Regions from separate parts of the Clostridium aquiflavi genome, predicted to be linked through region 2. Evidence: riboswitches for the same ligand, from Rfam matches in the RefSeq annotation. Region 2 holds a riboswitch; the other holds the start of a gene.
The links. A riboswitch is a leader RNA that binds a small molecule or an ion and turns the genes downstream of it on or off. The one in region 2 is predicted to bind cobalamin.
Positions count from the first base shown of each region.

Region 1: linked by a shared signal. The riboswitch ahead of RGC78_RS10995 (sirohydrochlorin cobaltochelatase) and the one ahead of RGC78_RS10650 (ABC transporter substrate-binding protein) in region 2 are both predicted to bind cobalamin.

Region 1 covers NZ_JAVJAN010000028.1:9,354-27,212, forward strand. Annotated here, with positions in the region: gene RGC78_RS10920 (ABC transporter permease/substrate-binding protein) at 1-190, opposite strand, end outside; gene RGC78_RS10925 (ABC transporter ATP-binding protein) at 193-1,320, opposite strand; gene RGC78_RS10930 (GntR family transcriptional regulator) at 1,426-2,052, opposite strand; gene RGC78_RS10935 (hypothetical protein) at 2,231-2,731, opposite strand; gene cobT (nicotinate-nucleotide--dimethylbenzimidazole phosphoribosyltransferase) at 2,908-3,996, opposite strand; gene RGC78_RS10945 (cobalt-precorrin-6A reductase) at 4,141-4,905, opposite strand; gene cobJ (precorrin-3B C(17)-methyltransferase) at 4,905-5,642, opposite strand; gene cbiG (cobalt-precorrin 5A hydrolase) at 5,655-6,713, opposite strand; gene cobM (precorrin-4 C(11)-methyltransferase) at 6,710-7,468, opposite strand; gene RGC78_RS10965 (cobalt-factor II C(20)-methyltransferase) at 7,505-8,167, opposite strand; gene cbiT (precorrin-6Y C5,15-methyltransferase (decarboxylating) subunit CbiT) at 8,169-8,750, opposite strand; gene cbiE (precorrin-6y C5,15-methyltransferase (decarboxylating) subunit CbiE) at 8,807-9,421, opposite strand; gene cbiD (cobalt-precorrin-5B (C(1))-methyltransferase CbiD) at 9,429-10,574, opposite strand; gene RGC78_RS10985 (precorrin-8X methylmutase) at 10,694-11,317, opposite strand; gene RGC78_RS10990 (cobyrinic acid a,c-diamide synthase CobB) at 11,569-12,882, opposite strand; gene RGC78_RS10995 (sirohydrochlorin cobaltochelatase) at 12,937-13,773, opposite strand; cobalamin riboswitch at 14,145-14,310, opposite strand; gene RGC78_RS11000 (hypothetical protein) at 14,437-15,009, shown strand; gene RGC78_RS11005 (sodium-dependent transporter) at 15,096-16,409, opposite strand; gene RGC78_RS11010 (hypothetical protein) at 16,677-16,841, opposite strand; tRNA gene RGC78_RS11015 (tRNA-Glu) at 17,065-17,139, shown strand; gene RGC78_RS11020 (hypothetical protein) at 17,412-17,858, opposite strand.
Region 2 covers NZ_JAVJAN010000026.1:56,304-62,751, reverse strand. Annotated here, with positions in the region: gene RGC78_RS10665 (Dph6-related ATP pyrophosphatase) at 1-573, opposite strand, end outside; gene RGC78_RS10660 (ABC transporter ATP-binding protein) at 630-1,391, opposite strand; gene RGC78_RS10655 (FecCD family ABC transporter permease) at 1,407-2,432, opposite strand; gene RGC78_RS10650 (ABC transporter substrate-binding protein) at 2,413-3,342, opposite strand; cobalamin riboswitch at 3,541-3,718, opposite strand; gene RGC78_RS10645 (phosphotransferase) at 3,924-4,766, shown strand; gene RGC78_RS10640 (amino acid permease) at 4,813-6,195, opposite strand; gene RGC78_RS10635 (alanine:cation symporter family protein) at 6,337-6,448, opposite strand, start outside.

The sequences.
Region 1 (17,859 bases), on a different contig from region 2:
TTGCCTGAATTATATTAGCTATTGCTATAACAGGCTTGTTCATTTTCTTTATATAACTTATACATATACCTAATGGCATTGCAATTATAATTGCTAATCCTACAGATACTGAAGTAAGTTTTATATGCTCAATCAATAACATAAAAATTTGAGATTTAGCTTCCATTAAATAATTTAAAAATCCCATCATTTTTATTCCACCTCCTCAGTATCTAAAAATTGCTCACTTAGCGTTGTAACTAAGCTACTTTTCGTTATTATACCTTTTAAGCATCCACACTCATCAACAACTGGTAATCTTGATATTTTATTTTCTTTAACAAGTTCCAATATATCTATAATTGTATCCTCTGGAAATGCCTTTATAAAATCAGAATTCATTATATTTTCTACTGGTATACTTCTATCCATATTATTTTGTATTTGTTTAGCTGTAACAATTCCTAAAAGATGATTAAATTTATCAATTACCATTAAGCTATCAACTTTTGAACTCCTCATCTTTTCCATACACTTTAGTAATGATATATTTTTATAACAGGTAATAGGATTATCAATCATTATATCTTTTACCTTTATAAATTCTGGTGAAGACCATATTCTGTTTTTTCCAATAAATTCACTTACAAAATCATTGCATGGATTTTTAAGTATGTTTTCTGGAGTATCATATTGAATTATTCTTCCTCCATTCATTATACAAATTTTATCTGCTATTCTTATAGCTTCATCCATATCATGTGTAACAAAAACAATAGTTTTTCTTAATTTAGATTGTAAATCAATTAATTCATCTTGAAGCTGTAAACGCGTTATAGGATCTAATGCACTAAAAGGTTCATCCATTAATATTATTTCTGGATTTGTTGCAAATGCTCTTGCAACACCAATTCTTTGTTGCTGACCACCACTAAGTTCTGTTGGATAACGATCTAAATATTCCTCAGCATTCAATCCTACCATATCCATTAATTCATAAGTTTTCTTTTCAATATTAGCTTTTTTTACTTTTTCTAGACGCGGGATTATTTCAATATTTTCTCTAATAGTCATATGAGGAAACAATCCTGTTTGTTGAATAACATATCCCATATTTCGTCTTAATTTTATGACATCCTTGAATCCAATATTTTCACCATCAATTAAAATTTTACCTGAAGATGGTTTAATAAGGCTATTTATCATCTTTAAAGTGGTAGTTTTACCACAACCGCTTTCACCAATAATACTTACTAATTCTCCTTTATCTATTTTAAAAGATACATCCTTTAAAACAGTTTGATTTTTAAAAACTTTACTCACATTTTTAAATTCTATCACTGAAAAACCTCCTCTTTTTGCAAAGTAACAACTTTATTGTATCATAAAGTTGTTACTTTTGGCAAAAAAATAAAGACAACAGAATAATTGTCTTTATTAAAATCCTTATGGATACATAAAATTTTGTACTCTTTCATAACAGTCTTCATCACCCACGAAATAAAATATATCTCCTTCTCTAAAAATTGCATATGGCCCTGGAGACATCACTAAAGACTCCCCTCTCTTTATTGCAATTATAGTTGCAAAAGTATTATGCCAAAAATTAATTTCAGATATATTTTTTCCTATATATGGCGTATTTTTATTAATATTTATTTCAAATGGTATGAATGGATTTATAGATTTAAACCTATCTGTTTTATCTATTAAATCTAATAAATGTTCTTTGAGATATTTATTTTCTTGTGTTTGACGTTCTATACTTCCTAATATTTCTTTTTTTAAGTCATTCACTGTTTGAATATCTTCATATTGCTTTACAAATTTAATTGCATTTTGACATGATTTTATTGTAACTCCACTACCCTTAGCTGTATCTACAATTTCCATATCAGATAAAATACAAATAGCTCGTCTAGCCGTTTCTGATGAAACACTATATTGAGCTGCTAATGCTGAACGTGCATATATTTTTTCTCCAACTTTATAATGTCCATTTGCTATTTTTGAAGCAATATCTGCTGCTATTTGTTGATATACAGGGCTTACTATTTTTAAACTTCTTTTCATTTCCATATCCTCTTATTAAGTGTATTTAGCTATTAAATACACTTAATAAGAGATGTTGTATTTAATAACTTTTCAACATGTATTCTACCATAATAAATTTATTTATTCTATTTATAAAAGTATTTTGATTTATATTTTAATAATTTTTTAAAATTACATATCATAATATAACCTTATATTATGGAATAAATGTATAACGACTAATTAAAGCAGCAATAAATATCAATAAACTAGATATAAAACTATCATATGCTCTTGTAATTTCTTTTTTATCTTTGCTTGTAGATGATATTTTTTGAAATTGTTCCCAATTAATACATAAGAAAACTGCCGATGCATAAATATTTAACATGTTTGCATTCTTAGGATTGTCAGTTTTATCAAGAAGATTTTCAGCATAATTAGTACCATTTATTTTATCTATTAGTTTAGCTCTTTGCCAAAAAAGGAAATCCATATTTTGGAGTATAGCTATAATAATAACGAATAGTGCATTTATTGATAGATTAATAATCTTTAATTGTTCTAACAATTCAGGAATGTTAATATCTGAAGTTGTATCCTCAGTTTGATTTGTACTCGAATCATTATTATTTTCGTTATATTCATTTGTATGTTTAAATTTAATGTCAGATTTATTTATATTATTGGAATTTGTTTTCTTATTATTTCTGATCATTATCTCACCCACATTTAAATACTATTAATCCATTAGAATTTAATAATTAATCTATATTTTAAATGAATGATGATATTTTAAAACACAGACATCAATTAAATTTGGTACTATATTATTTAATGTATGTTTAAGTAATAAAAATGATTTTATTACTTAAACATATTTTTACACATATTTTAATTTAGTTTTCTTAACTCATCTAAATAACTATCATTAATTTTAGCTTCTTCAAATGTAGCCATATTATTCATCACAGCACATGAAGAGTCCATTATAGAAAAAGCTAAAGGACAACCACTTCCTTCGCCAAGTCCCATATCTAAATTTAATATAGCCTCTAATTCAAGTTCCTTCATTGCAATCTTAAAACCAATTTCTTTTGAATCATGAGAAGTAAACATATATTCTTTAGTTTTATGATTTAATCTAAATGCTACAAGTGCTGCAACTACTGATATAAATCCATCAATTACAACAGGTATTTTATAGTATGCCGCTCCTAAAAATACTCCCACCATTGCTGCTATATCAAATCCGCCAACTTTAGATAGTATATCTATAGGATCATCTTTTTTAGGCTTATTTATCTCTATTGATTTTTTTACTACCTCTATTTTCTTTTTATAAGCCTTCTCTAAAAGTCCTCCGCCATAGCCTACAACATCTTCTACTTTGCAACCCGTTAATGATGATAAAACAGCGCTACTTGTTGAAGTATTACCTATTCCCATCTCTCCAACTCCAAGTATTTTATAGCCTTCTTCTTTTGCATTTTTCACTGCTTCAATTCCAACTAATATTGCCTTAATAGCTTCTTCATAAGTCATTGCATTTCCTTTAGCTATATTATTAGTTGATTTCCTTATCTTCCTATTTAAAACTGATGAATGAGTAAAATCACTATTTATTCCTACATCAATGACTTTTAAATCTGTATTATTAGCCTTAGCAATTACTCCAACTCCTGTTAATCCTTTAGTAAAGTTAATTGTTTGTGCTAATGTCACATATTGTGGTGTAGATGCAACACCTTCTTCAACTACACCATTATCAGAACACATTATAATTATAGCTCTTTTATCCAAAGTATTTTTTATATATCCTGTTATTCCTGAAAGCCTTATTGACATTTCTTCCAGCTTTCCTAAACTATTTAATGGTTTTGCAAGAGAATTCATTCGTTCCTTTGCTTTTTCCATAACATTTTTATCTACACTATCTATATTCCTTATAATTTGTCTAAGAATTTCTTCCTTACTCTTCATAACTTTCCCCCCAATTTATTATAATGTTTCTTGTAATTTACCATTCATTATTTTATTTATAATAAAATAATGAGTTCCTATCTTCACTATAGATAATCTCTATTTGAAGCTAAGAACTCTAATTATATAGTAACAACATAGCTTTTATTTTAATTCATTTACTAAAAAAGAAATCAAACTTTCTTCATCATTAAATTCTAATTCATATTTAAATTTTGGTTTTTCTATAACTATTAACTTTATATTATATTTCTGTACTGCTTTAAATTTTTCTAGTACGCCACCTTGCAAACCACTATCTTTTGTTATAATACCTTTAATATCATATTGCTTAATAAATGCTTCTTCTAATTGTGCTGATATTGGCCCTTGCATGCCAATTATATCTTTAATCTTAACTCCACCATCTATCATTTTTTTTAACACTTCATAAGATGGCAAAACCCTATGAATTATCCTATGATTAAAATCTATATGTAAAAACTTAGAAAAGTTATTGCTACCTGTTGAATTTAATATATTTCCATTTAAATTACTAATTGCATCAATAGCTTCTTCATAGTTTTTAACTCTTATGATTTCACCAGCGTTTATATTCTCTAATGCACCTAATCTCTCATATCTTATATATTTTACATTAAGCTTCTTAGAACATTTCAATGCTGTTTTAGTAACTTCCTGTGCATAAGGATGTGATGCATCAACTAAAATATTTATACTATTTTCCTGAATCCACTTTAACATTTCTTCTTCATTTAATGGCTTTGTATTTAAACTTTTAATATCAAGTTCTTTTAAAAGTTCTCCACCGTATCTTGTTGCTGTACTAACTGCAATATCATTTGTATGTTTGTTAATTAAAGATACTATATTTTTTCCTTCAGAAGTTCCTAATATAAAACCAATCATTACTTTGCTACATCTCTTTTCTTAGATGCATATCCTCTAGGTGTTATAAAACATCCATTTTTAATAAAACTTTTTGAGTTTCCTATAATAACAATAGACATCATATCAACAATTTCATAATCAAAATCTTTAAGTTCAACTAATGTATAGCTTTCATCATCTCTTAAAGCATTTCTGACTACTGCAATTGGTGTATTATCTTGTCTAAATTCTCTTATTATATCAATACATTCTTTTAAGTATTTATCTCTACCCTTACTTCTAGGATTATAAAGAGAAATTACAAAATCACCTTCTGCTGCTAAACTCACTCTTTTTTTAATATCTTCATAAGGCGTCATTAAATCACTTAAGCTTATATTACAGTTATCATGCATAAGAGGAGCTCCAACTACTGACCCTGCCGAACTTGAAGCTGTTATTCCCGGTATTACTTCAACGTCCTCATCACTTCTCATTTCAAGAATTAAACCAGCCATCCCATAAATTCCTGAATCTCCAGTACTTATTAATGCTACATTCTTGTCTTTTGAAAGTTCTAAAGCCTCCTTGCATCTAGCTTCTTCACCCATCATTCCAGTTGAATAAATTTCTTTATCCTTAACTAGATCTTTTACCATATCTATATATTTTGTATATCCTACAATTATATCGCTTTCTTCAATAGCTTTTTTAGCTCTTATACTCATATTGTCTATTGAACCTGGACCTATTCCTATAACTCTAAGTACTCCCAAAGTCTTTTCCTCCTAAAATTCATCTTTATTTATTCCGATGCATAACGTAATTCCATTATCTTTTATCTTATTTATTAGTATTTCAGCACCCTCTAGATATACACAAGGCTCACATACAGAAGTTACCCCTACACTTTTTAATACAAAATTGCTACCTTCAAACTTATGTTGAACTTTTCTTATTTCATCACCTGAAAATGTATTAAAATCGCACTCTAATTTATTACTTAAATTAATTATTGCTTTTTCATCTTTTTTTACATCAATAGATACAATTTTCTTTACAGCCTTAATTTCTAAATTATTAAGTAAAAGATGTTTTCTCACACACTCTTCTAACTTTTCACTAGGTGTATCTCTTCTACAACCTATTCCAAGTATTAAATCCTTCTTTATTAACCTTAATATTTTTGAATAATCTAAATCTGGATTTTCTATTATCTTATTTGTTATCCATATAGAATTTTCTTCTAAGCTGTTTAGGTTTTTATATCCTTTATTAATATTTATCTTTTCATAATCATCTTTTAAACCAATAATTTTTTCATTCACTAAAATAGCTGATATATATTTAGCTTTTTTTAAATCCTCTATAATAAGATTGTTTTGCTTTGCTAATATATCAGGTGCTACTATTCCTAAATTATCAGTAGCTGTAGTTATTATAGGTATATTATTTAATATTTTAGATACCTCTAATGTTAGTTCATTTCCACCACCTAAATGACCTGATAATAAACTTATAGTATACTTATTAGCTAAATCTACAACCACAACACCTGGATCTTTATCTTTACTCTTAATAAATTGAGCTATGGCCCTTACTGCAATGCCAGTTGATGATATAAATATAATTTTATCGGAATATCCAACTGCATCTTTTGTTACATCATATAAATTGAATCTATCTGTTTTAAATATATTATTAACCAGTTTTACTTCACTATTGTTGTATAACTTTTTTGTATCTAGATTAGATTCTTCTTTTATGTATAAATTACATCCTAACTCTTCTTTAAGAGTATAAGCAATGCCCTTCCCCTTAGGTGATGGACATATTATACTTATCATTTTTGTGCCTCTGCATTTCTAAACATATGAGAGAAATTTTTATCATATAATAAACTTTTTTCAAATTCATTGCCTATAAAATCTCCCACTAATATTTGAGCACATTTAGTTATATTATTTTCCTTTACCTTCTCAACTATGTCATCTAGTGTTCCCATTAATATTCTTTCGTCATCCCAAGTTGCTCTTTCAACAACTGCTATTGGCACGTTCTTCTTATATCCTCTTCTTAACTTATCAACAACCTTATCAATCATAGATACTGATAAGAATATAGCCATAGAAGCACCTATTGATGCTAAAGCTTCAAGATCTTCTGTTTCAGGTACTGGTGTTCTTCCTTCAACTCTTGTTAAAATAACAGTTTGTGTAACACTTGGAAGTGTAAATTCTTTTTTTATTGATGATGCTGCTGCTGTAAATGAACTTACTCCTGGAACAACTTCATAATTTATATTTTCCTTATCAAGTTCAACCATTTGTTCTCTTATAGCACCATATATTGATGGATCTCCAGTATGTAATCTAACTATCACACTATTTTCACTTTCTTCTGTCTTAATTACTTCAATAACATCATCTAAAGTCATAGATGCTGAATTATAAAACTTAGCATCTTTTTTGCAGTATTTTAAATGCTCCTTTGATACTAAAGATCCTGCATATATAACAACATCTGCTTTTTCTAAAATATCTCTTCCTCTAACTGTAATTAAATCTACTGCTCCTGGTCCTGCTCCTATAAAATAAACCATATTTTACCTCTTTTCTTAATATTTGAATGTGCCTTATTATCTGCTTGCTATAACTAATGACATATAATCACAAAGCTTTAATATTTCTTCTCTGTCTTTTAATATAGTTTCTCCTTCTCTTCCAACTCTACTAATATAAGTATAGTCAAATCCCTTTTCTTCTAATACATCTAGAACCTCTTCTTCGTGCTTGTACATCTTCATAATTACTATGTATTTTTCATCTGTTATTTCTTTTATCTTGCTTGCAGGTAATATAACTAATTTTTCATCTCCAATTACTAATGTTCTATCTATTAAACTTGCTGCTGCACAAAATGAAGTTATTCCTGGTAGTGTCTTTACTTCAAATCCATGTTCTTTTACATGACTTAACATATGAATATAAGTACTATATACATATGGATCTCCAATAGTTAAGAATGCAACATTTTTACCTTCTGCTAATTTCTTTTCAATAAAGTCATAAGCTTCTCTTGATTTTTTTAATCTATCTTTTCCCCCCATAGGAAAATGCATAATTGCAACTTCAGCATCTTCTCTAACATATTCTCTTGCAGTTTCAAATGCGATACTTTCTCCACCTTCTGTAGCTGTTGGTGCAACTATAACATCACACATATTTATAGTTTTTGCTCCCTTTACTGTTATAAGTTCCTTATCCCCTGGTCCTACACCTATTCCATATAATACTGCCATTTTATTCTTCTTCTCCTCTTCTACATTTAATTATATATATTGGGTTAAGAGATATCATCATTAATGTATCTCCTTTATTTTTACTTACATTAACCATAGAAACTTCTACTTTATAATTTAATGATTTCATCTTTTCTATAGCTTTATAAGCATTATCTAAAGTGATAAAATTCATAACAATTGTTCCATCACTACTTAAAAGTTCATTACAAATTCTTATTATTTCCTCTAACTCTCCTGAACTTCCACCTATAAATATAGAATCAAACTCTAGTTCTTCATCAACTAATGTATATAATGCATTAGTTCCCTTTTTATTTAAAACCATAACGTTTTTACATTGAAATTTTTCCACATTACTTTTTGTAATATTATAAGCTTCCTCTTCTTTTTCTATAGCTAAAACTTTTCCGTGTTTCGCAATCTTAGATGCTTGAACTGTAATACTTCCAGTTCCACTTCCTATATCTAATACAAATGAGTCTTCTTTTAAATCCATCTTACTTATTGAAAGAACTCTGATCTCCTCCTTTGTCATTGGACATTTGCCTCTAATAAATTCATCATCTTTTATAAATATCATAATATAACACCTTTACTCTCTATTAATTACTTCGTCCGCCTTTGCTTATACATATATCAACACTTTGTTAAAACATGGCTAATTATTAAAATACTCAGTTCACTAAATTGTTTATTTATAAACTCTTCAGGTTTTCCTATATTTATAATTTCGTCCTCATAAGAAAGATTTTGACCTATAATTACATTACAATCAATAGATTTAGAATATAAAATTTCACATAATTTACTTGGATTGTTTTCTTTATCAGTGAGCCATACAGTCATATTATTTTCTTTTACAGTATTTAAAAACTCTTCATTTCTTCCATGTAAACTCCCTAAATGCGCATTATTCCAAGGTAATTTAACCTTTGAAGATAAGTACTGAAAAGAACTTATTCCTGGTATTACTTCAAAATTATTAGTGATATTGTTTTTTAAATAATTTACTATTCCATAAAACATTGGATCACCTGAAGCTACTAATGAAATATTAAAATTTTTATTTTCTTCTAATATTCTTTCTAAATCTTTTAAACCCTTTAAATAAATTTTTTTAGTATCAATAAAATCAAGAGAATCTACTGCTCTTTTAAACCCTATAATTACATCTGAACTTTTTAATACATTTGTTGCTTTTCCTACAATATAATCTTTATGTCCTGGACCAATTCCAACTACAAATAACATCTCTTTATCACTCCAAACATGAACTCCAAAGTAAGATTGGATTTGATGCTCCATAATACATGATTGCATCTATATTTAATTCATCATAAACATAATTTTTCATACTCTTTAATATTTTTTCACCTATATTTTCATATAATTTTTCATAGCCTTCACCTAATAATTTCACAGCACCTTCACAAGTTTTTTCATTTAAAACTTTATTTACTAAAGAAATGTCGTATCCTAAAAGTGCTAATTCTAAAGCTAATACTTCAAGCCTTACTCCACATACTCTACTATGGGTATTAAAACATCCATAAGCTATCTTGCTCATCTTTCCTATATGACCAACTATAACTATATTTTTAACATTACAAGAAACACAACATTCTAATGCAAATCCTATGAAATTTGAACATATAATAATTTCTTCTTCTTTGTAACCTAATCTCTTACAATAATTCTCACCTAAATTTCCAAAAGTAAGTATCAGATTTTTAAATTTTAAAGACTTTTGATTTATTTCTAATTTTATAGAAGCTTTTAATGCATCTTCCGACATAGGGTATACTATTCCAGATGTACCTAATATAGATATTCCCCCTTCTATTCCAAGCCTTGGATTAAAAGTTTTTTTACCTATCTCAATGCCTTGAGGAACAGAAATTATCACTTTTACATATTGATTTTTTGGTAAAATGCTCCCGACCTCTTTTATAATCATTTCTCTTGGAACTGGATTTATAGCTGGTTCACCCTTTGCTACAAATAGTCCATCTTTTGTAACTCTTCCAACACCAATTCCACCATCTAAGAAAATAGTCTTACTTTCATTACTTATTAACTTTTTAGATAATTCTTCTGCTTCTTCTTTACTTATTTTTTCTGCTCTTGCTTGTATCTCGAGTCCCATTGTAATGTCTTTATCATCACCACTAAATTTTAATATAGTGCACTGTACAAAGTTTTCACCTATAACTACATCATCAATAGGCATTTCAACTTTTATACCCTTGGGAGTGTCTATTTCTATTTCATTTAACTCTTCTTCATCGTCTAATATGTTAAAAAGTAACATTGTTGCTGCTTTAGAAGCTCCTGTAGCACATGATCCTGTTGTGTACCCACATCTCAACTTATTCATTCCACTTTCAATATACATTTCAAACATAGAAACTTACCTCCTAATTTCGGTACATGAAATGCACTTACTAATTTATATTTTCCCATAACAAGTCAAAAAAGCTAATTCCAAAAGCCAATGCTAATGGAGTATAAATATGACCGACCCTATCTTTTAACAATCATATACAAAAGTGCATTTACAATTGCAGCTCCAACTGTACTTCCACCTTTTCTTCCCTTTACTCTTATATAAGGAATTCCTAGTTCATCTAAATTTTCCTTACTTTCAGCTGCTCCAACAAAGCCTACTGGAACTGCTATTACAAGCTTTGGATTTGCTTTCTTTTCTTTTATAAGTTCTTTTAGTTTAAATAATGCAGTAGGTGCATTTCCAAATACAAATATATCTACATTATCACTGCAAGCTTTTTCAACAGCAGCCATACTTCTAGTAATTCCTTTTTCCTTTGCTTCCTTATGAACATCTAGTTCATTTACATAACAAATTACCTTACTATTTGTTTTAGCTAACGCCATCTTGTTTATTCCATTTAAAGCCATATTAGTATCTGTATATATCGTAGCCCCTTTAGATAACACCTCTTTTCCTACACTTATAGCATCATCACTTATTTCAACTAAATCTTTATATTCAAAATCAGCAGTTGTATGTATAACTCTTTTAACTATTAAAAGTTCTTCATCTGTAAAAGAATGCTTACCTAACTCCTCACCTATTATCTCAAAACTCTTTTCTTCAATCCCCATAGGATTCTTCAAATAATCCATACGCTCTCCTTCTCTTCTTATAAAATTGATTTAATTTATAGTTTATTTAAATTTAAGTTAATATATACACTAGGTAAAGTGGCATTGTAATTGGACTTTGAGAATACTTAATGAGTATTGTCACATTTACTGCTTGTCTCAATTTTATATTGAGAACAAGCTAAAATGGGACTATAGTTATTTTAGTATTCCTAAGTTCAATTACTCAGTCCACTTTACTTATGTATATATTAACACTTCATTAAATTTATTTATCTATTTATTAAACTTTCTATTAATTTAATATTTCCCAAGAAATTAATGTGTGCATATCCTGCTAATGTATTATTTTTTAAATATCCACACTGCCAAGTTATCTTTTCTCCATCATATTGTGTTTTTTCAACATTATATATTTTATTTTCATTTAAATTAACATCTGACTTATGAAATTCATGAGCATTTATTTTAACTTTTTGCCCAAAATATTTTTCATCTATATTTACTGTACAATATCCAAATCTTTTAAGACCCTTAGTCATTTCACTTTTTCCATTAAAGAATCCAACCATATTATATCCATCAATTTCTTTTGTTAAATACATAAGACCACCACATTCTGCATAACATTTTAGTCCAGAATCTAATGCATTTTTTATGCTTTTTCTCATAGATATATTACTTTCTAATTCTTCTTTAAAAACTTCTGGATATCCTCCTCCGATGTATAAAAAATCTAAGTTATCTGGTAATTTCTCATCATTCATAGGACTAAAATAAATAACATTTCCTATAGATTTTAAAAGTTCTATATTATCCTTATAATAAAAACTAAATGCCTTATCTAAAGCCACTCCAATATTTAGATTCTTATTCTCTATACTAATCTCTATTTTATTATTGCTATCACAATTAATTTCTAACATACTCTCTAAAATCCCATCTAAATCAACATGTTCATTTATTAGTTTACTACATAATGATAACTTATCTTGTAAATCATCTATTTCCATGCTTTGCACTAGACCTAAATGCCTGCTAGAAATTTTTAATTCTTCATTTTTAGGAATATATCCAAATACTTTTGTACTGCAATTTTCTTCTATAGCATATTTTAAAAGTTTATAATATTTTTCACTTACACAATTTAATACAACACCAATAATATTAGCATTTCTATAGTTCTTAAGACCGTTTATTTCTGCACATAGTGTTGAACTCTGTCCTTTAGGTGAAAGTACTAAAATTATAGGCATATTTCCTAATGTATTAGAGATATCATAAGTTGAAAATTTTGTTGTTACTCCTACACCATCGTATAATCCCATTACACCTTCAATTATTCCGATGTCACCATTTCCTTTAAAGTAACTTCTTCTAACTCCATCTTTCCCCATTAAAAATGTATCAAGATTTCTAGATTCTACTCCTGTAGCTTCTTTATGAAAAGCTGTATCTATGTAATCAGGGCCTACCTTATAACCTTGTACACTTAAACTTCTATCTTTAAATGCTTTCATAAGACCTAAAGTAAATGTTGTTTTTCCTCCACCACTACAATTAGACGAAATAATTATAGATTTCATATTATTCACTCCTTTCTTGATTTAATTATGATAAATAAAATGTATATATCCACACTACACTAAAGCGCAGTGTAATTTTTTCGTACTTCCTACATTTAAATATCTGTCTTCTATAAGATCATAAATTCTTGAAATATAAAGATTTGTAAATTCATCTATTTCACCTAATCCATGAATATATGCTTCAGCATTTATACGTTCATTTAAGAACATACTTTTCCAAGAATCTTCTTCTTCTGATGCCATATCATTTTTAACATGATCCCCTGCAACCACCATTAATGGAACTAAAGTAACATTATTAATATTTTTTCTTTTTACTCTCTTTAATACTGTTTCAAAAGTAGGATACCCCTCTACAGTTCCAACAAAAACATTATCATATCCTTCGTCAACTAAAACACTTTGAAGACAACCATATACAGAATTACAGCAATGTGGAGTTCCGTGACCAAATAATATAGTACATTCATTTTTCTTTAACAAAGTTTCTATGCTATTTATAAACAATGTATAATCCTGTGGTGCATCCTCTATGCCTTGATAATAAAATATTGGTCTACCAAGTTTAAGAGAAGAAAATTTATCTTTATACATCTTAGCAACACCTTTTATATAATCAAATTCCTCACCGGGAATTATATGTAATGGTTGAATTATTACTTCTTTAAATCCTTTTTTATATAAATCTTCTAATGCCTCTTCAGGTGTAGCTATATCTATGTTATTAACATTTTTTAATTTTTTTATTATTTTATGTGCTGTAAAAGCTCTAAATATTTCATAATCTTTAAATTCATATTTTATTTTATTTTCTATTCTTTCAATAGAATTTTCTAATGCATCTAAATGACTCGTCCCAAAACTAACTACTAAAATTGCTTTTTTCATATTTCTTTCTCCACTCTACTAATTTATTTTTTCTTATAATAAAACACAATTATTTTCTCAAAATAAAAAATATCCCTACTAAAATAATATACATTAGTAAGGACTTACTTAAACACATAACAAACTAAAAAAATAATTTCTTATTTTCTTTTAACTTGCTATTGTCCCTCCCTCCGAAAGATAGCATGAATTTTAGGCAGGTCTCCTGACTCAGGGGTCATCCTAAAAATTCTTTTCCTTCCCAAGTAAAAATTTCAGTGGATATTAGTCACATTCAAATAAATAACTAGTCAGTATGATAGTTTATTTTGTAAACTACTTCTTCCTTGGATTCTGCTAATAGCACAACTATTAGCAGAACTAAGTCATTGTATTTCACAAAATATCCGTCGCATCTTTGACTTGTTATTTATTTTCATATTCCTTAAAGAATTAGTCACCCTTTACAGTAGCGGGGGCTGTAGTGGATTTTAACCACTTTCCCTATTAATCTTAAGCAATTTAAATGCCTATAGAACCTAAAAAACAAATATTTTATTATGGATAAATTATAAGGTACTACTTACTTTTATTCAACTAAAAATTATATCCAAAACTTTTAATGTTCACTAAATGTATTAATTGAATACTATATTATAGGTATAATTACATAGGAGAGGTAAAATGGATTTTAATAATTTTGATTTTAACAATTTTAGCTTTAATGATTTTATTAACTATATTCAAAATAGTGGAAACACCTCAAATTGTGATTGGAATTGTAAGAATGAACAATGTAATTCAAATACAGAATCCAATAGTACAAGCACAAATTGTAATGATATTCCTGGTGGATTTCAAGATTTAGCTCCACAACTTTTTACATTGATAGCTCAAATACTAGGTTTGGTTATGGCTGGCAACTTGCCCTTTAACTTACAAAATGCAATTGGAAATTGGTTTGAATTATTAGGACAGGTTATACTAACTTTTAATTCTCAACAACAATATTTCCAAGGAGGACCTGGTAGGTACTATAATATAAAATATAAAAATGTAGCCAATCCTTTCTGTCCAAATCCACCTACTCATACTGATACTAATCAAACTGGTGATTCCTATGAATCTTCTTCAACTAATACCTCTAATAATCAGAGTAATAAATCATCAAATAAATACGAATCTGAAATTAAGAATCTAAAAAATAGCATTGAAGAGTTAAGAAAAGAAATAGCTGCATTAAAAAATAATGAATAAAAAAAGTCACCTTTAAATAACATATATATTATCAAGGTAACTTTTTTTATTTTATATTTTTTAAGATTATATAGATAAAATGTTATTTAACCAATTCCACCATATATAACACCAAGAATTATTATAATTATTGTTGCTGGAACAAATATGTATTTACCAAATTTAATAAATCCAATTCCCAATTTGTATTTTGCACCTTTATTTACTTCATCTAATGCTTTTTTATTATCAACTATATAATAGAAAATAAATGCCGTTATTACTGCTCCTATTGGTGATAATATTATTGTTATAAAGTTTGTAAAATTATTAAATAATTCTCCATTAAGGCCTAGTGGAATTGCAAAAATAAATGCTACACTAGCTATAATTATTGTTGCTTTTTTTCTACTCCACTTAGTTACACTTAAAGCAGCCTCTACTGGTCCTTCAAGCATTGCTATTGATGAAGAAATTGACGCAAATATTATACTTAAAAAGAATAATGCACTTAATAAACTGCCTAACGGCATTGTTTGAAATATACTTGGTACTGTAACAAACATTAATGCAGGCCCTGCTGTAGGGTTTAGTCCTAATGCAAAAACTGCTGGCATAATCATAAATGCTGCTAATAATGCCGATAAAGTATCAAATGCTGCTGTATTTATAGCACAGTTCGGTATATCAAATTTATCATCAGCGTAACTTCCGCATGCTACCATACAACATCCAGTTATAGATACTGTGAAAAACGCTTGTCCCATAGCCATAACCCATGTACTTGGTTTTAATAAATATGCCCAATCAGGTTTTAATAGATACTGAACTCCTTCAACTGAATTAGGTAAACTTAAAGACTTGATTATTAAAACTATAAAAATAATAAATAATAACGGAATAATTATTTTATTAATCTTTTCAATCCCCTTTGTAACACCAAAACTTACTATTATAAGTGTTATTAAAACAGCCAATGCATGCCATACTATTACACTAGGCCCATTAGTAAAGTTTGCAAAATATGTTTCAGTATTTATTGATGATATTTCTCCAGTTAAACTTATAAAAAAGTACTTTAAAACCCATCCAATTACCACAGTGTAGAACATGAATATTCCTGTTAATCCAATAGTAGGAATTATAGATATTATCTTTCCACCTTTTATATTCTTATCTTTAAAAGCTTGTCTTATTCCTCCTAATGATCCTTGTTTGTACATTCTTCCAAATGCAAACTCTCCCATTAATCCAACTACTCCTAAAATAATAACAAAAAGAAAATATGGGATTAAAAATGCTGCCCCACCATTTTCACCCAGCTTATAAGGAAACATCCATACATTTCCTAAACCTATTGCTGCTCCAATACAAGATAGTATAAATCCTAATCTACTTGAAAAGCCCTCTCTTTTACTCACTATATTCCTCCTCAACTTGTTAAATTTCAACATTTAAATTAACATACATTAACTATTATATGGAAAAAATATTATTATGTAAACAAAATATGTGATTTTTTTATTTTTTTTCATTATACAGTTAAATATTTTAACACTTTATCATATTTAAAGTAATTATTTTTAAAACAGTATTCGACTAATTTATGCGTAAAAGTAAAAAAAAAGTGTTAATATTAATTTTTATTTATTAATATTAACACCATTTTCTTCTATAATTTAATAAAATTAATTTCCAGCTCTGTTATAATGCTGACTTGAAAAACCTTCTCTTTTTACAGATTTATGTTTTGCATTAGGATTATGATTATGACCTTCTTCTGTTATTGGAGTTTGATAATTACATTTTTCCATTCTTGCTGTTTTATTATCTGGTTGACTATCTTTAGGCATTAAAATCCCTCCTAACATTCAATTTATAATTAGTCTAAATTTAGTATGTCCAACATAATTTTATTTATTATAAGTATGTTAATTAATTACTTTTACAATTTAAGATACTAGTTCCTATTTAGGTTAATTTTAGATTTTAATTTTATAATTTTTGTAAAATAAATTTATTTACAGGAAATATTGACATAAAAAAAATAAAGGCGTATAATCAAACTTGTTGTGAGGCCCATTGGTCAAGCGGTTAAGACGCCACCCTCTCACGGTGGAATCATGGGTTCGATTCCCGTATGGGTCACCATTGTAGTAAACATCAGTGTTTAAGGTAATTAAATCACTGGTGTTTTTCTTATTTTCCCACACTTTTCCCGACCTAGTTTTTTATATTTTACACCATTTTTACACCATAGTTTTTCATTATATATTATCAATTTATTTTTTCTATTAAAAGATGTGTGCTACTCTACTTCTTTTAATAGAAAGACTAGTGCTTTAAGAAAAATTTATATATATATTAGTATGAGTATGTAAATTAACCCTAAAGGTATTTTTTACCTTTAGGGTTTTGTTTTTTTACTCTAATAATCTTCCTTCTAAATATGACCATTTTAAATAATCTGGATTACTATAATAAACTGATGAATTAAAGTCTGAAATTTCATCACTTATAAATGAATTAAATACTTCAAATAAAACATCTGCTAAATTAGCTTTTTCTGAAATTATGCTTAATATTAATCTTTGATATACTTTTCCTATAGATTGAACACTTGGAACATTGTATTTACATAATCCAACTGTATCAAAGTTACCTTCTTGTATATTAAAATACTCTATTATTTCATCTGAAACTTGCTCAAATGATAGACAATGATTAACCTGAGCAATATCTAATTGCCTAGCTAATTCTTTCCTACCTAATATTTCAACAATTGTTGATCTTCTATTTTTGCTTTTTCTACTTATAAATTCTATAAGACAGCATACATAAAACAAATCATTTTTTTGAGTATCATTCATT
Region 2 (6,448 bases):
ACCATCATATACAAATGTATGATATTCCCCATTTTCACCACAAGCATCAGAACCTGTAGCTTTTATTTGTTCTACAACATCTGTAGTTAATACTTTTCCTAAAAAATCTTCAGACATACACTTAAGCTTTACATTCTTAATTACTGTTTTAAATCCTGAATCAATAAATTCATAAACTAAATCTTCCCTATTTTCTTGCCAAAGAGGAAATACAGCTTCAATGCTTGCTTCATTACATCTATCCGTACACCATGCTCTATGTGGTTCTAAATCAATATCACCAAATACACAAGAATCTATCCCATGTTTTTCTCTAGCACAAATTAATGCTTTTGTAAAAGTCGCTTCATAATCATTTCCACCCTCTGAATCAACTAATAATAAAGATATATTCAGAGAATCTGCCATTTCTCTAATTAAATTTTCAGGCACCCCATGAAACCAAGATCTACAATTTTTTCTATCAACAGTAACAAGTAAAACTTCTGGCTTATGTCCTGCTTTTATCATTCTATATAAAGCCAAAGTACTATCTTTGCCACAACTATAAGACATAATAAACTTTTTAACCATAATTAACTTCCTTTCATACTTATGTATTAAAAATAGATATAATATATGTGTATAATTTAATTATCCTTCCACTTTTCCAGTGCATTAATCATAAATTCTTTAATATCTATTCCATAAACCTCTTTCAACTCTTCGCCACTAAAGACTTCCTTTGGTGTACCTTCCTTGATGATTTGCCCTTCATTTAATAACAGCACTTTTTCACCAAAAGTTTGAACTAGGTTTAAATCATGTAATACCGCTATTACTATTCTATTATTTTCTTTTGTCCAGCTTTTTAAATATTTTAGTATTTGAATCTGACATCTTAAATCCAGATGATTTGTTGGTTCATCTAAAAGTATTACTTCTGGATCTTGTGCAAATGCTCTTGCCAAGTAAACTCTTTGAAGCTGTCCTCCTGACAATTCAGTTATTAGCTTATCCTTTAAATTCGATATCCCAACATTATCTAGACACCTTAAGACCATGTCCTTATCTTCATTACTTGGCTTTCCAAATACTCCATTTATATGAGCATATCTACCCAATAATACTGTTTCAAAAACAGTATAAGGAAAATATATATTACTTGATTGGCTCATAAGAGCTATCTTTGTTGCTAACTTTTTTCTATTCAACTTACGTATTTCTTTTGAATCAAGAGTAATATTGCCTTTATAATCTATCAAATTTGCTATAGATTTTAATAATGTACTTTTCCCACAACCATTAGGTCCAACTATACAAAAGTTATTTCCTCTTTCAATATTAAAGGTTATATTTTTAACTACGTCTAAATTATCATATCCACAACTTAGCCCCTCTATCTTTAACATGCTTTTCACCTACTTTTATTTTTTAAAGTATATATAAGCAAAAAATGGTGCTCCAATTAATGCAGTTATGGCGCCAACTGGCAACTCTGATGGTACAATTATTGTTCTTGAAACTAAATCTGTTATTACCATCAAACATCCTCCAAATACTGCTGACATTGATATTACATATGAATGGTTTGATCCAAATATCTTTCTAACAACATGAGGTGCTATTAAATCAACAAAACCAATTACTCCACTTAATGCAACTGCACTACCCGTAAGAAACGCTACAAATAAAAATAAATTTCTTTTAACCTTATTTGTCTCAACACCTAATGCCTTTGCCTCATCTTCTCCAAATGTTAATACATCCATTTCCCTACAATAAATCATTACGCCAACTAATCCAATAATATAAAAAGGTATTGAAGCCTTAACGTAACTCCATCCTCTCATTGCGAATGAACCCATTTGCCACATTACAATACTTTGCATTTTATCACTAAACAATGCTGAAATTGTAGTTAATATTGCATTACAAAATAGTGAAAATACCATACCAACAAGAATTATTCTACTACTCGATATAGCGCTATCTGCTTTTTCACAAAGTTTAAGAACTACAATCATTGTAACCAAACTACAAACAAATCCAACTATTGGCATTGTTAAGTTGCCTAAAAATGGAATATAAGCACCACTTACAATTAATATTCCTACACCTAATGAGGCTCCAGAAGACAGACCTAAAGTATATGGTGATGCTAATGTATTTTTAAGAACTGACTGAGTTACAGCACCACTTACACCTAATGATCCCCCAACAATAAAGGCTAATAATACCCGTGGTAATCTTACATTCCAAATTATTACTACCTGGCTTGAATCAATTCCATCACTTAATGGAACACTAAAAATTTTATGGCCTAGAATTGAAATAATATCTAAAATACCAATATTGGAACTCCCAATGGAAGTTCCAATGCATAAAATTAAAAATACTAGCGGAATTGATAGCATTAATAATATTCTATTTTTATAAGTCTTTGTATTCATCTGGATAAATAACCTTTGCCATTTTCTTTAATGCTTTAATTATATTTTGTGATGGTCTTGAAGAAGCATTATTATCAATCATATATACATCACCATTCTTAACAGCTGTGATTGTGTTCCATCCTTCACGGCTAGTTATATCCTCTATTGCAGTTTTTTCATTTCCGCTAAGCCCTAAATTATTTGTTAAAATAACATGGGGATTTGCTGCAATTACTGACTCTTCTGAAGTTGTTATCCAAGAATTTTGGTCTCCAAAAATATTTTTAGCTCCAACTACTTCTATCATTTCATTTAAAAAAGTATCTTTACCAAAAGTAAATAAACCTGAACCTGAGCCTATTTCAAAATAAACACTTTTCTTTTCTGTAATAGTATCAGAAATAGTTTTTATTGCATTAACTTCTTTTTTCATATTTTCTACTATTTCTTTACCTTTCAATTCAGTATCTGTTATTTGTGCCATAAACTCTATATCGCCATAAATACCATCAATACTGTAACTGCTTGGTATATATACAACTGCTATTCCTGCTTGTTTTATTAAAGCAAATGGATCTTCATCCCCTACTTTATTATGCCCAGAGGCTATTATCATGTCTGGCTTTAACGAAATGATAGCTTCAACATCTGGATTTCTAAAATCTAATTGTGGCAATTCAGGATTAACACCTTCGATATCTGTTGAGTAATTATCTATTGCAATTAATTTATCACCTAAGCCTAATCCCATTAATACCTCTGTATTTGATGGTGCCGTTGAAATTATTTTATTAATTTCCTTAGGTGCTACAAATTCATTACCTTCTCTATCACGCATCGCAGTTATTTTTTCAGTACAACCTACTAAAACTGACATAAACATTGCTAAAATCATTAATAATGATATGAGTTTTCTTTTGTGTTTCATTTCCATTCCTCCTAAAAAATATTATCAGTGCAACTTAATAATTATCAGTTAAAAATCATATTAACTCAAAAAAGAGCCACTCTTTTTGAGAGTAGCTCTAAAAATACATACTAAGAATTTTATATTAGTTATAGTTTATATCTTTATTAAGCATAACAATAAATTAATAAATATTTATTATCTCACCCTCAGAAGATAATATGAATTCTATATATGGCAGGTCTCCCGACTTCACTTCATCCTACTTTTCTCACCTTCCCGAATTTTACAGTGGTGTATTTAAGAATTTCGTCAGTTTCACGGTTACTGGGATAGTTTGGGGTTTTCACCCAATTCCCTATTAAGTCAATAAAACACCTTATACAGTTTAATTTTCATACTGATTATATCCTTCAATATATTACTTGTCAAACAAAATCTTTTCTTCATGAAACCATCTTAGTTTAAACAATTACATTAATTACTAATTAACTACAATCAATTCTTTATTAAACTTTGTATAAATCTTTTATTCCCTTTTCTAATGTTTTTTGTTATAATTCTTTATTATTTTATATAAATGAATTAGGAGAATATTTAAAATGAATGAAGAGTTATTGTTTTTATTAAAACAAAATACTAATTGGAATACTGACCTCGTTACCTCTGTAGAAAGAATAGGTGGACTTAATAATAATAACTATAAAATTTCATATAATGGTAATGATTTTTTTATTAGAATTTGCACCAATCTATATTTAGATAATGATAGAGCAACTGAATTTCAAATTATAAATAAAGCTTCTACTATTAGTTTAACTCCTAAACCTTATTATTTTTCTATCAAAAGTGGTAATATGATTCTTCCTTGGATAAAGGGTAACATGCCTACTGAAGATGAATTCTCATCTATTAATTTTATTAACAAATTGACTAAAAGATTAAAAGAACTTCATAATTTAAATTGTGAAAAGCTCTTTAAACCTTTTAATCATATAAAAACTAGAATTGATTTATGTAAAAAATTCAATATCTCTTTACCTAATTATATTGATACACTTTTTAAAAAATTAAATTATCTAGAATTTATTCTAAATAATAATCCAACTATAGGCTTATGTCACAATGATCTTAATTGTTCAAATATACTTCTTTCAAAGAACAACTTATATTTTATTGATTATGAATATTCAGCCATGGGCGATGTTTTTTGGGATCTTGCTACAATATCATGGTTCCTTAATGATAATTGTAGAAAGAATTTATTAATACAATATTTTGGTTATTATAAAGAAGAAGATTATAAAAAACTATTAGATTTTTTATATGTAGTTAAATTTTATAATGCAACATGGTCATTATTAAAAACTAAAGATCCAAACAATGATTATGATTATCTTAACGGGGCTAATATTATTTTTGAAGATTTAAGACAAAACTCTTAAATAATTAATCTATTGTCATACAAATGTCTAACGTAAGTGAGTTAACCTATACTAAATTTCTTTTTACATTTTCTTCATTTTTCTTTTTTGATTTAAGTATCTTGTAAATCATACCAAGCATTATAAACCATACAGGTGTTACAAATAGGGCTACACGAGTTTCATTATTAAGTGCCAATACGACTATAACAAAAGCAAAAAATGATAGAATTATATAGTTTACCATTGGATAAAATGGCATTTTGAATTTACTCTTAGTAGCAAGCTCAGGATTAGTTTTGCGATATCTTAGATGGCAGATAACTATAATTGCCCAAATGAAGATAAAGCAGAATGTTGATATACTTGTAATAAGTACAAACACCCCTTCTGGTATAATATAGTTCAGAATAACTGAAATCAATATGACAGTTGCAGAAAACATTGTAGCATTAGAAGGTACTTGATGAGAAGTTAATTTTTTCATTGACTCAGGTGCATTATTTTCTTTAGCAAGAGAGTAAACCATACGACTTGTGCTGAAGATACCGCTGTTACAAGCAGATGCAGCTGATGTTAGTACAACGAAATTCACAATACTTGCTGCTGCTGCGATTCCCACTGCAGCAAATACCTGTACAAATGGGCTTTTATCTGGATTAATTGAATTCCATGGGTATATACTCATAATAACAGTAAGTGCTCCGATATAGAAAATAATAATTCTAATTGGAATATTATTAATAGCCTTTGGAATAACATGTTCTGGATTTTCAGTTTCACCAGCTGTTAAACCAACTAATTCGATTCCAGTAAAAGCAAATACAACCATTTGGAAAGAAAGGATAAAACCTCTTAACCCATTTGGAAACCAGCCACCATGACTCCAAAGGTTTGTAAAGCTAGATATACCCGCATCTGTAGAAAATCCTTTAATAATCATAAATGTACCAATTATAATTAGTGATAAAATTGCAACAACTTTAATTAAGGCAAACCAGAATTCCATTTCACCAAATAACTTTACTGTGGTAAGATTCATAATTAGTAAAATTACAAGAACTATAAGGCTTGGAACCCATTGAGCTATATTCGGGAACCAATATTGTATGTAAAGTCCAGCAGCAGTTAAGTCAGCCATAGCAAGTGAAATCCAACAAAACCAGTAGGTCCATCCAGTAATAAATGCGGCTCTATCTCCTAGATAATCATATACAAAGTCTACAAAAGAATGGTAGTTCAAATTAGAAAGCAATAATTCCCCAAGGGCACGCATAATAAAAAAACAAATTATCCCTGTTATCATATACGCAAATAAAATAGATGGACCTGCCAAGTGAATTGACCTGCCTGCACCAAGGAATAATCCCGTACCAATTGCACCTCCAATTGCAAGTAATTGAACATGACGATTTTTTAGTCCTCTCGATAAATTTTGATTTTCTGACATATGTATTCCGCCTTTCTAAATGTTACTGTTTTTAAATCTGTGTTACTGAGATCACAATTTTCTAGAATTATTATTGGGCCATTGAAATATAGCTTTCTATTTCTATAATGCCCCAAAAAAGTATTATTGATGTTAGTACTGTTATAAAGCATAACTACAAGATATAGTAGCTGCTAATACAGTACATAATGTTGCAAAACTAGTAACATCACCTTCTACATTGTGCTCTTTTTCACTTTTCTCAAAAAGAAAT